Regions from separate parts of the Paenibacillus sp. FSL R10-2796 genome, predicted to be linked through region 2. Evidence: riboswitches for the same ligand, from Rfam matches in the RefSeq annotation. Region 2 holds a riboswitch; each other region holds the start of a gene.
What was found. Region 2 has a riboswitch for cyclic di-AMP ahead of NST58_RS11870 (KamA family radical SAM protein). Riboswitches for the same ligand answer to the same signal wherever they lie in the genome.

Region 1 (4,200 bases), 2.6 Mb from region 2:
TTCACATTCTATAGAAGAAGCTTTTGAAATGAACCATGAGGATTGGACCTGCCGAATTATTTTGGAGGACACGGAGATCACCGAAATATTGCGTGATGTGGAGGAAGATTTTCCTCGTAAAGTAGCCTCAGTTATCTCTAAGACATATGAGCATGAAATTGTTGTCAATTTGGTTTCTAGTCCGCTGGATGCTGATCGTATGGATTATTTGCTGCGTGATGCGTACTATACAGGTGTAAACTATGGAACCATCGATATTGATCGGATTTTGAGAATGCTTCGTCCTTATAATGGGCGGATTGTAGTAAAAGAATCAGGTATGCATGCCATTGAAGATTATTTAATGTCGCGTTATCAAATGTACTGGCAGGTATATTTTCATCCGGTGACGCGCAGCTCTGAAATTATTTTGCGTCAAATCTTCCGTAGAGCTAAAGAGTTGTTCCAAGAGGGGTACAAATTTCGCTTTATGATCGCTCCGCTGGAAGATCTCTTTCGAGGAGAAGTAACAGTGAAGCAATATTTAATGCTTGATGAGGCACTGGTACAGACTGCTTTTATGCAATGGACCCTTGAAGAAGATGAGTTATTAAGCGACTTGTGTACCCGTTTTATTCATCGTAAACTGTATAAATATGTAGAGATCGAGAATTTGGATACAGATATGATTACGGAAATCCGCAGCAGTTTTGCGGGAGCGGGACTTAACCCAGAATATGACTTAGAGATTGATTATCCGACAGATTTGCCTTATGATGTGTTCCGTCCAGGAGCAGCCTTCGACAATAATCAAATTTTACTGCTTGATCGGAATGAGCAATTGCGGGAAATTTCAGAGGTATCGGATATTGTGCGCTCAATAAGCGGGATTCATCGTGGCAGATATCACCTATATTTCCCACAGGATAAGCTGAAAAAAGCCCTTACACGGTTGCCCTCTTCTGTAGCAGAGATTTTTGCAAAATAATACAAATATTTATGGAACTATTGATAAAAACAACAAGGAGTGAGCTTTAAAATGTATCTGTTCGACACTCATACACATTTAGATGCGCCTCAATTCGACGAGGATCGCGAGGAAGTTATAGCTCGTGCAGTAGAGGCCGGAGTTAGCAAGATGATCAATATTGGATTTAATCGGGAAACGATCCCTTCAACGATGAAGCTGGCTGAATCTTATGATTATATTTATGCAGCGGTGGGCTGGCATCCACAGGATGCGATTGATATGAAAGAGGGGGACCTCGATTGGATCGCCTCTCTTTGCAGCCATGAGAAAGTGGTGGCCATCGGAGAGATTGGGTTGGATTATTATTGGGATACCTCTCCCAAGGATGTGCAGCAGGAGGTCTTCCGCAAACAAATTGGACTAGCCCGTGAACTAAAAATGCCAATCTGCATACATGACCGTGATGCCCATGAAGATGTCGTACGGATTTTACGGGAGGAAAAAGCAAATGAAATTGGTGGCGTAATGCATTCTTTCTCAGGCAGCTGGGAAACCGCAAAAATGTGTCTAGATCTAGGATTTCATTTGTCATTTGGAGGACCGATCACGTTCAAAAATGCCAGAGTGCCTAAAGAGGTGCTTGCACAGACGCCATTGGACCGATTATTGATCGAAACAGACGCTCCATATTTGACTCCACACCCCTTCCGAGGCAAGCGAAATGAGAGTGCTCATGTGAAGTTAGTAGCAGAGGCTGCGGCTGAAATTAAAGGGTTAACATGGGAAGAATTGGCTAAAATTACGTATACGAACGCACTGGAACGATTTGGGATTGTCTGAAAACAGGAGTAAAACGGGTGAAAAATAGAGAATGGCCGATATATTAAACTTTTTTAATATAAAAACGGCTGATTATTACAATATTTTAACCATATATTTGCGTAAACGTGGTTGAATCGTCCTTTACAACATGCATCAAAACAGGATATCATCTTTTCAGTGATGTGAGCTGTTGTTATTGTGACAGCCATTGATTCATGGATCGTCTCGCTGAGTCTCCGTATGGAGAACGGGGGAACCAATATTGAACTGCCGCATGCCTGTATCTTGAATACGACTAGGAATTGCCGCAGAACAATATTTGATTTCTTCACGTGGTCTTTGGGGTGAATTTAAGGGCAACCGCCGTGAGCGGGTGACCTGAAATAGGGCGTCTCTCTTTCGTCCGAACCCGACAGCTAACCCCGTAAGCGCAAGTAAGAGAGGCAACCTCGTGCACAAACATTCCCGCGTATTCTGACATCGGAGAAGCCACGAAAGAGTCCTCAAGAGAACTCTTTTTAGGCTTCTTTATTTTTGAATAAACTGAATGTTGCCCGCATACTGTTATATAACAGGTGTGGGAGTAGCTGTGCCGAGCAGGCGATCCATGAGCAGGAGACGCTAAGTTAATACGTGCGTATCCTGTGACAATCTCAAATAGTTTCGTCAAAGAAATTCAGTCCTCATGATATACAAATTGACGACGAGGCTATGTAAGGAGGATGGAGAGAATGGGCTTATTCCAACCAGAGGTATCCCATGATTCGCAGTCATCCAGCAGGTCTTTCGCATTACGGTGGGAGCAAGTAAATACTCGCGTACTTTTACTTGCAGGTGTGATTTCAATCGCAATCGCGCTGTTAATTCTGCTGTACGTACACGGTCAAAGTAATAAACAATTAGTTTTAGTAATAGACGGGCAAACACAGACACTTGAAACGCGAGAAGCACTTCTTGGTGATGTGTTGGAGAAAGAGCAAATTTCGCTGCAGCCGCATGATGAATTATCTTTAGGTCTGAGTGATGAAATAAAAGACGGTGACCGTGTCGTTATCAATCGTGCGCAGAAATTTAGCCTTACTGCGGACGGAGCAACAAAAACGTTATATACGACCGAAGACACTATCGGTCAAGCGATTGACAAACTGGGTATCAACCTAGAAGGCTATGATAAGATTTTTCCTTCGTTAGACACCACCATCTCTGCTGACATGGAGATTAAGATCGTTCGTATCAACAAGCAAACGGTACAGCGAACAACTAACTTACCTTTCCGTGTTATTAAGACAGCAGATCCCTCCCTTACTGTGGGAACAGTTAGAGTGGCACAGGCAGGCAAACCAGGCGTCATGGTTCAGCATATTGAAAAGATCTATCAAGACGGAGAACTGGCCTCTATGCGCATGATCGGCAAGGAAGTACAAACGGTAACAAAAGATAAGATCATTGCCGTTGGTACTAAAGCACTTCCTAAGCCTACTGTAGTTGCTAAAGCTACAACAACTTCCAAATCAAGCACTACCTCCAAAACGACTAAAGTTAGCGCTAAGACTAAGAACGTCACAAGCAAGGCTGGCGTAGACTTTGAGTACAAGAAGATGATTAAGAACGTCTCCATGACAGCTTATTCGTCAGAAGAGCCAGGGATAGGTACTAAAACTGCCTCCGGAACACGCGTAACGGAAGGTCGTACAATTGCAGTAGATCCGAATGTAATTCCTATTGGCTGGTGGGTTTATATCGATGGGCTTGGATTCCGCCGTGCAGAGGATACTGGCGGTGCCATTAAAGGCAATAAAGTGGATGTCTATTATGATTCCCTGAGCCATGCTCGTAATTTCGGCCGTAAATCACGTACCGTTTATGTGATTGGACCTGTGAAACCAGAGCTTAACTAGAACTGAAGCTTTTGCAAAAAATCCTTTGATAAGCTATAGTGATGATAACCGTTAAGGAACGCTGGATGATCATTTCGTTGATCGCAGAGCAACCGCTCATCACTTATACATTCTTTAACCAAAAGAAGAGGAGCGAATCCTCTTCTTTTTGCTTTTTTTGGAAGGAGTCAAGAAATATGATTAAGGAATTAATCGTCGTTGAAGGCAAAAGCGATACCGTAGCCATTAAGCGTGCTGTAGAAGCGGATACCATTGAGACAGGCGGCTCTGCTGTAAACCGGACTGTAATTGCTAAGATCGCGCTTGCTATGGAACGTAGAGGGGTTATTATTCTTACGGACCCGGACCATGCTGGGGAGCGAATTCGTAAAATCGTTTCAGCGAAGGTGCCGGGCTGCAAGCATGCTTTTATTCCAGAGAAGGACGCAACTCGAAAAGGGGATATCGGTGTAGAGAATGCATCGCCAGAGGCGATTCGTCATGCGCTGCGTAATGTACATACCTCTTTTGAAGGAGCACCTGCTTTGATTG
Region 2 (4,200 bases):
TCTTTGGGTACCTCATGTTGCGAATGAAAGGTATCCTGCGTCAGGAACAAATTCAGCATCCGGGAAAGTCGGAACTCCCGATAGTCCTGCCGAGCCCGGCAATAACCATAGATGTACCAGTTGCTATATTTAAAATGAAGCTTTACTGGTTCCATTTCACGGGTTGTACGTTCATTTTTTACACTGATGTAATCAAAACGGACAACATTTCGTTCCGCAATAGCCGCACGTAAAAGAGGAAGTGCGTCAGGATCCGTACGCCGGGTTTCAAGATCCACCGCGAGACTAGAGGTCTGTGGCTCCGTTCCAATCGTTTGCAGCCGTTCAATGGTTCCTTGCGTATGCTCATCTTCAAACACGGAAGAAAGACTGTTAAGTACAGTAATCAGAGAAGTGACATCATACGAACGGAGCAGGCTTTTATCCATTTTATATCCGTCCATGATGCCATATCCACCTTTAGTACCCTGATACGATACGACCGGGATGCCAGCGGCACAAATCACATCGATATCCCTATAGATTGTTCGCTGGGAAACCTGAAACTCTTCAGCCAGCTTGGAGGCAGATAAAACTTCGTGGTTCAATAGTTTATAGATCATAGAAATCAATCGTTCCAATTTCATGTGTGCATTCCCACCCATTAGTCCATTTCGTGTTACAGCGTGATTATATCATAGATTTTTTCGGGCTAATTTTGGGCGGGAGGAGTTTTGTTGTTGGTGATGAAGAAATATCCTATGACAGAGTCTGACAGAGTTGATTAATCTATTTACAGATTAAATCCGCAGGCTCGCCTGATAAATCATTAACAGAAATAATAGCATCGTTTTTTTTCACAGGTGGGGTCCAATATTGCTCATTCCCAGGCAGGTCATCGAACCATTCGGCGTCCTTTGGACAATCTAGAATCATAAACTTTCCGTATTCCTGATCTCTGGATTGATGGTATTTGAGATAGGCTTTTCCGTTATCAATGGCGAGAATTTCTATTTTTCCTGAGGTGTGGCTCATGGATAAGCGTACTCTTTTGCCAAGTCCTGAGGTTCTGGCTTTGGCTTCTTCTACAATTTGATAGACTTGCTCGAGCGGTAATACGAAATCCCGGTTTCCGGCTACGGGCCGGTTCACAAAGAAGTAGTAGGGTGTAACGCCAGCCCATGAAAGCCGGTCCAGTAGTTCCCCTAAAATAACGGGATCATCGTTGATGCCTTTGAGGATGGGGGTCTGATTTACGACAATTGCCCCTGCGTTGTGGAGAGCTTTAAATGCTTTTTTGGCTTCAGGTGTGATTTCACGAGGATGATTGATGTGCGCCATAACATAGATTCGTTTGTCTTCGGTAGAGTAAGTACGAATCAGCTCCAGCAGTTCTTCGTCTTCAGAGATCCGCATCGGATTAAATACGGGAATTTTGGAACCCAGTCTAATGATCTTAACATGCTCAATGCTTCTTAGATTTTCAATAATGGATCTTAGCTTCGGTGTGGAGAGAATTAAACTGTCCCCGCCCGTAAGAAGTACGTTGTTAATCTCCGGATTATTTGCGATATACTCCAAGCCCGGAGAGACATCAGCCATCGCCTCTTTCACGTCATTTCGGAAAAGACGCTTACGGAAACAGTAGCGGCAATAAGCCCCGCAGACCTCGGATACAATCAGTAGTGCAGTGGTTCTATACTTGTGCTGACAACCAGGTACCACATAATTCGTGTCCTCATCGGAGGCGTCCCAGCGCCCATACTCCAGCAGTTCACCTTCGTTAGGAATAACCAGCTTACGGATGGGATCATTTGGATCATCCCAGTTAATTAAAGACAGATAGTAGTCATTTACACGAAAAACAAATTTGTCCGTAATTTCTTTCAGATTCTCTTTTTCCAGCTCAGACAACATAGCTATTTTGTTAATATCCGTGAAGTACTTTACCTTTTGCACGTACATCTCTCCTTTGTCTCGTAGTGTGAGAAATGAGGGAGCCTTAGTGTCAAAGGCCAATCTACTGCCAGCAGGGTCCAAAAAAGCACGAAAAGAGACCCTTAGCAAGGGTCTCTGGTTATGTAAATAACATGGAAAGCAGACCCATCCACTGCTGACGAGGTTAGCTGACGGACTCGGGTAAGATGGTACCCTACATTCTAATGCTCAATGATTCGCCCCAATTAACTGGTTCCCCCGCTTTTCAACTGTAAAAGTTGGAAATTAAGCGTAGATAAAGTATACCCTATCAAGTTTTGATAAGTCAAAAGAGAATCCTAGATTCACTTTCAATTGTTAGCGCTACTTCCGCCGAGTAGTTTAGGCAACAGCGTTAGCAGCTTCTCCCGGGTTAACGCATCACTAGAGTTCCATTTGCTTCCGTCGAGCAGATAAACATGTCCCTGACGTACTGCCGGGAGATTGTTCCAAAGTGAACTGTCTAGTAATCGTTCCATCGCAGCTCGCGAGTCTTTGCGTTCCGGAATGAGCATGAAGATATGATCTCCGGCGTAGGCAGGCAGTCGTGTTGGATCAACTTCGGCGAACCCTAACTCTTCGTCCAATATGGCCTGGATCTCTTCGGTCGGTTGTAAACCACATGGGGCATAAAGCGCAGTGGAGAATCCGGACATTCCCATAGCATACAGATGATCTCCATGATCATAGACCAAAGCAGAGGCGGTTTCTCCAACTTGGAGGGTTGTCGTGTAAAGCTGCTGCCACATGGCAGCGTTTTTGATTGTGAATGACTCCAGCCATGCTTCGGCTTCGCGCTGTTTACCTAGCCAACTGCCTAGTGTCCGCATTCGTTTGTCGAGAGATGCAAATGAATCAAAGGTGAGTGTCGGAGCGATACCAGAAACTGCTCTGTAGGCTCTTTCATCACTATTTGCCAAAATGATCAAATCTGGGTTTAGGGAAGCGGTCAACTGCGGGTCCAGTGGAAACCCGACGTTGGCGAGCTTCTTAAGCCGATGTTTATAGACGCTGTTCCGGGCGAACGCTTCATCTCCACCGATAGGCTTTACGCCTAACGCGAGAAGGTCGCCAAGTGTTTCGCCATGATAGACAATACGTTTCGCTCGCTCTGGAATCTCCACCTCATGACCCGTCCAATCCTTGACGGTAAGCTTACGACCTTTCTGATGTGCATATTGTCCGGGTGTAACTCCGGTTTTTTGCCGAAAGCGGCGGCTAAAATAGTATTCGTCCGAGAAGCCGACCAGTCTGGCGATTTCCCGCAGTGGTTCAGTCGATTCCTGCAGGAATCGTTTGGAATGATTAATGCGCAGATCCGTCAGGTATTCAAGCGGCTTTTTACCCGTAAGCTGCTGAAAGATCGGTGTATATTGCCAGATTGATATTCCCGCCAGTTCAGCTAACTGCTTCACGGTGATACTCTCTGTATAATGCTCCTGAATGAATGTTATGGTCTTTTCTACGGATTCCGTAGGACTTGGCAGGTGTTTGGAAGGGTAATTATGCTCAAAAAGTAGCAGCAGCAATTCTTGGAATTTTAATTGTCGCTTGAATTGTTGTACATCATCGGTGTTATTCCTGTTCATGAGCAGGTCTTCGACTAGTCGGATTACCTTGGTGAACGGGTGCACAATTAACTCCCGTCTGCCGGAAAGCAGCTCTCCAGAATATCGTTTAGGATCCTCGGTTGTATAAATTGCTGTAAAGGTGATGAGGTAATAATACAACGTCAGCTCCTGGTTGTCCGTACTATAGGAGATTCCAGGAGATAGTAGATAACATTTATCCGTACTTAGTATCACGCTTTGATCATCGAGGTTCAATTGTCCGTTCCCTCCAGTAAATATGAGAAGGGTATAGTCCTGGGTTGTACGCGTTATAGAGCTTGAATCGGCAGCTTGAATCATCAGTTCGGCCTCGTTTAGCTGAAATAGCAGAGAGTGGAGTGGGGGGCAGGACGATGATGTATGCAGCATGGGTTCAGCCTCCGTTCATTTGGTGAGAATGATTATCAATGAATTCATTGTATATAAAAAAAAGAAGCATATCAACAGCTGTTGACATGCTTCTTGCAGTTTTTTATCAGCCTTGTGTTAAACTCTTCATCACAGAAGGTTAATTCATATTCAATAGCTGTGGAATTTCGCCAAGCAGCCATTCTCTTGTTGTCGCATCACTTGAAGTCTTCATGATGTCTTGTGTATAGACATATCCGTTCTTGACGGCAGGAAGGCTCTTCCA
Region 3 (4,200 bases), 2.6 Mb from region 2:
GGGAGGCTTGCTCTTACTGCTAGTGTGCGGACTGACGGGTCTGTTCTGTCCCGGCCTGCCGGCACTTATAATACGGCAAATCTCACCACTACCTTCTACGCTCTTAAAAATGTGGGGAATCTCTGCACAATATCATCTATGGCGTAGCAAAGCATTTCCACAATAAATTAACCTTATTTGACATAATAAAAAGGTCCCAATTCCTGTATTCAGGAGCTGGGACTTTTTCTCATTACGGATAACTTAAGAGTATTTGCAAAATCATAAAAGCTCTGTTACAATAAGTCCTGTGCTATTAGTAACAATTTTGTAATCAATTGAAACGATTCCTACATAACTAAATGTATTTATCGTAAGTGTAACTGTCGAAACGTCATTCTCTTGGTGCTTAACACGCCTAATTCCTTTGCACCGGGAAGTGGGGGAACCATATTTTGGGTGAATTGATCTCGCTTTACAGGGATCATAGGGAATCTTCTACCGAACCCTTAAGCTAACCTCGCAGGCCTTGGAAGGAGTACATCTTTTGAAAAGACATAATTTAAGAAAAAAATGCGTCGCTGCGGCGCTAGGACTTGTAATGGCATTATCTATTGGTGGAGGAAGCGCCTTTGCCGACTCTAAGATGGACACTGTAATCTCAAAGACTATTGGAGTTGCCTATAAAACCGGAGGTACAAGCACTGCCGGATTTGATTGCTCTGGATTTACAAAATATGTATTCAAGAATGTGGGTCTTACTTTACCTCGTACATCAAAAGCTCAATATAGCGTTGGAACTGCTGTATCCAAAAGCAATCTGCGTTCTGGTGATCTAGTGTTCTTTAACACACTTGGCAATGGAGTATCCCATGTCGGCATTTATGTTGGAAACGGAAAATTCGCACAATCGTCCTCTTCGCGTGGAGTGACCATCACTTCACTCAGTCAGACCTACTGGGCCAATCGTTATGTTGGCGCTAAAAGAGTAATGAGTACTTCAGCTTATCAAGCTGTAGCCTTCGATTGAAACCTTCCTCACAACTATAACCTCATAATTACAACTATATGAACCTGAATCTGATTATTCCCGTAATCAAATTCGGGTTTTTCTTTTTTCCATAATATATTTTTACACTAATAGAGCCCAATTGAAACACGTTTATTTGATAAAAATTGCAATTATATTAAAAATTAGGTCATTATTAACGCTTACATATGCCTTTCTACCGTAAAAATGCCAATTTTTCTGCATTAATATGTTAAAAACGATTGCCAAGCGGCTTTCTGTTTGTTACAATTAGCGCAGTGAGATTTTAGTAACATTTTTGTAATCATTAAGTTGTTATTTACAAAGGTTTTGTCATGTATTGATTACAAGCTAATCCTAATCAACAGTATGAGCCGAGTTTCCTAACTATTAGGAAAACGGGGGAACCAACTTTGGGTGAATTGACCTCCATTATATAGAGGGGTCATAGGGGACCTTCAACCGAACCCTTAAGCTAACCTCGTAGGCATTTGGAAGGGGTATACACTTTTGAAGAAGAAGTTAGCAGCAGCAGTACTAAGCTTTTCCATCATCCTCACCATCGGAGCAGGAAGCGCTTTCGCAGATTCCAAAATGGATAAAGTGATTGACAAGGCCATCGGTACTAAATACGTATCCGGCGGTATATCCACTAACGGATTTGATTGCTCCGGATTTACAATGTATGTGTTTGATAAGATTGGCATTAACCTTCCACACCAATCAGGTTCCCAATATCAAATGGGCACAGCAATCTCCCGTGATGATATAAGAGCCGGAGATCTTGTATTCTTCAATACAAGTGGCAAAGGTGTCTCACATGTCGGCATTTATGTCGGTGAAGGTAAGTTCGCACACGCTTCTACCTCACGCGGTGTTACGATTAGCTCTCTGAGTGATAGCTACTACGTGAAACGCTACGTTGGTGCCAAGCGCATTATGAGCACAGACGCTTATCAATCGGTTGCTGCTGAATCGGAAGACAATGATGATGTGCAATAAGTAACGTACATAGGCTCTTTTCCAAGGTAACTCTTGGAGGAGAGCTTGTTTTTTTGTCTTATTACTTATTTACCCCTCTCATAATTTGTAAAACATTCCTCTCATATAAAGTTTCTGAGTCGAACCTCCCCCATTTTGTATATAATTAGTAATATAGCAATGTCCTCGTGAAAGGAGATCGTTGACTTTATGATAAATCCCTCGGTAACTTTTCATGTTGTTCCTATGGAGGCAATTCACGGAGAAGCTATTTGTAAGTGGAGCTATACGCCCCCATATAATATTTATGGCTGGATGCCGTGGGAGCAGATGCAGGCTCTTGGCATCGAGTTTGGTGATCCGCAGCTCCGGGAGGAACAATATATCTCCATATTAAATGAACAAGAGGTTTTGTGCGGATTCGCACAGTTGTTCCCGATGGAAGGAGTCGTCCGTTTAGGAGTTGGGATGCGCCCCGATCTATGCGGCCATGGTTTAGGCAAACTATTCGTAGATGCCATCGTCCAGACAGCCTTGAGTCGTTATCCTGATCGAGAGATAGATCTAGAAGTCCTGACCTGGAACCAACGCGCCATTCGAACTTATCAAAAATGTGGATTTACGATTACAGATACGTATGAACGCCGCACACCTACAGGAGACAAACCTTTTTATTGCATGGTCTATGACAAATGATATTAAATACCAGATATTTCATAAGAATGATTGTATTCTCGTTCATTTTTTTGTCACAAACCCTATGATAACGCTTCACCATAAGCTATAATGTAGGGAGCAGCTTACATAGAAGGGACGAATTGGGATGCAGAAATGGATCATGAGCGGTTTGTTTTTTGCCGCCTGTGCCTTTGCGGTAGTACTCATGTTTACACTTCCGGGTAAAGAAGAGGTAGCGGAAGAAAATAAGCCCACGATGCCGGTAGTTCAACTGGACGCAGCAAAGGCAGAAGCAACCGTGAAAGCCAGCTGTATCACCTGTCACGGCGATCAGCTTCAAGGTGGAGTTGGACCAAGTCTTCAGAATGAAGGCGGCCAGCATGACGCTGAGGAAATCTACAGCATCGTCACCAAAGGACGTGGTCAAATGCCTTCCTTTAAAGAGAAGCTAGCCCCTGAAGAGATCGCCAACGTCGCACTCTGGCTCTCAGAGAAAAAGTAACCCATCAAGCAACTAAAAACGCCCGTGTATGAGATAGGTGACTATCTATGCACGGGCGTTTATTTTATGATTTTGGCTAAACTAATGATTTTTTTCAAAGGCTTCATTAAATTCATGCGCCGCTCGAAGATCTAGAGCCGTAATCCCATCTTCTTCATTAGATTCAAGTCGCAGGGTAACTGTTTTATAATCAATCGTAATATGTGGATGATGATCGAAGGCTTCTGAAATCGTGGCTACTTCATCAACGAACGCAATGCCCTTCATATATTGGCTGAACATATATTTTCGCACCATAACATTATTATCCAGCTTCCATCCCTCCAGCTTGGTGATCTCCTCACGCAGTTCCTCTTCCGTAAATAACAATTCGTTTCCTCCCTTACAAAAAATTGCAGTAAAGTGCGCAGTTCCCTTTACATGACTTAGGCGTTAAACAAAACATCCCTTAGCTTCTGAGGTCCAAGGGATGTGCCAGGATAAAGGCGATATTTTCGATTTAATGTATTCACAAATCCCAGCGATTATAACTCGGCTTTATCAATTTTAACACGGGCTACTAACTACGGGCAAATTACGTCCAGACGTCTCCTCTGCCTAAATCAAAACCACTGAAGCCAAATCCTCTTCGCCAACTAAAATATTAATGCGATGCGTGTCCTTATCGTAAATAATTACGCCGCTCCCCACTTCAATCATAGGTTCATTACCCAGCGCGAAGAAAAGATCCTCAGCCAATGCTTCCCATACCTCCAGCTTTGATTCTTGGGGTAGTTCCTGCCACTCGTCCGGATCCATCTCAAAAAATAAATATCCATCGGAAATTCGTCCGACGGCTTCGGTCAAATCTGTTAGAATTTCACCGTAATCTCTACCATGCTTTACACCCACGTATATCACTCCGTTTTCTTCACAGATGAATAATTACTTACCTTATCCATTATAGCCGAAAAAATGACTTCACAAAAAACCGAATGATGTCGATAAATAAGAATATACGTTAATTCGGTTTCGCACAGAGTGCCCTGCC

Region 1: it holds a riboswitch for cyclic di-AMP, as region 2 does, so the genes downstream of both, NST58_RS00190 (3D domain-containing protein) here and NST58_RS11870 (KamA family radical SAM protein) in region 2, are expected to answer to the same signal.
Region 3: it holds a riboswitch for cyclic di-AMP, as region 2 does, so the genes downstream of both, NST58_RS00540 (C40 family peptidase) here and NST58_RS11870 (KamA family radical SAM protein) in region 2, are expected to answer to the same signal.

Annotation. Positions count from the first base shown of each region.
Region 1 covers NZ_CP150178.1:40,106-44,305, forward strand. Annotated here, with positions in the region: gene NST58_RS00180 (HD domain-containing protein) at 1-967, shown strand, start outside; gene NST58_RS00185 (TatD family hydrolase) at 1,019-1,789, shown strand; cyclic di-AMP (ydaO/yuaA leader) riboswitch at 1,988-2,217, shown strand; gene NST58_RS00190 (3D domain-containing protein) at 2,503-3,669, shown strand; gene rnmV (ribonuclease M5) at 3,846-4,200, shown strand, end outside.
Region 2 covers NZ_CP150178.1:2,673,186-2,677,385, forward strand. Annotated here, with positions in the region: gene NST58_RS11865 (YafY family protein) at 1-626, opposite strand, end outside; gene NST58_RS11870 (KamA family radical SAM protein) at 769-1,938, opposite strand; cyclic di-AMP (ydaO/yuaA leader) riboswitch at 2,078-2,219, opposite strand; gene NST58_RS11875 (AraC family transcriptional regulator) at 2,268-3,935, opposite strand; gene NST58_RS11880 (ABC transporter substrate-binding protein) at 4,075-4,200, opposite strand, start outside.
Region 3 covers NZ_CP150178.1:111,148-115,347, reverse strand. Annotated here, with positions in the region: gene NST58_RS00550 (hypothetical protein) at 1-166, shown strand, start outside; cyclic di-AMP (ydaO/yuaA leader) riboswitch at 385-523, shown strand; gene NST58_RS00545 (C40 family peptidase) at 581-1,009, shown strand; cyclic di-AMP (ydaO/yuaA leader) riboswitch at 1,372-1,514, shown strand; gene NST58_RS00540 (C40 family peptidase) at 1,559-2,011, shown strand; gene NST58_RS00535 (GNAT family N-acetyltransferase) at 2,201-2,686, shown strand; gene NST58_RS00530 (cytochrome c) at 2,814-3,170, shown strand; gene NST58_RS00525 (4a-hydroxytetrahydrobiopterin dehydratase) at 3,252-3,539, opposite strand; gene NST58_RS00520 (hypothetical protein) at 3,768-4,061, opposite strand.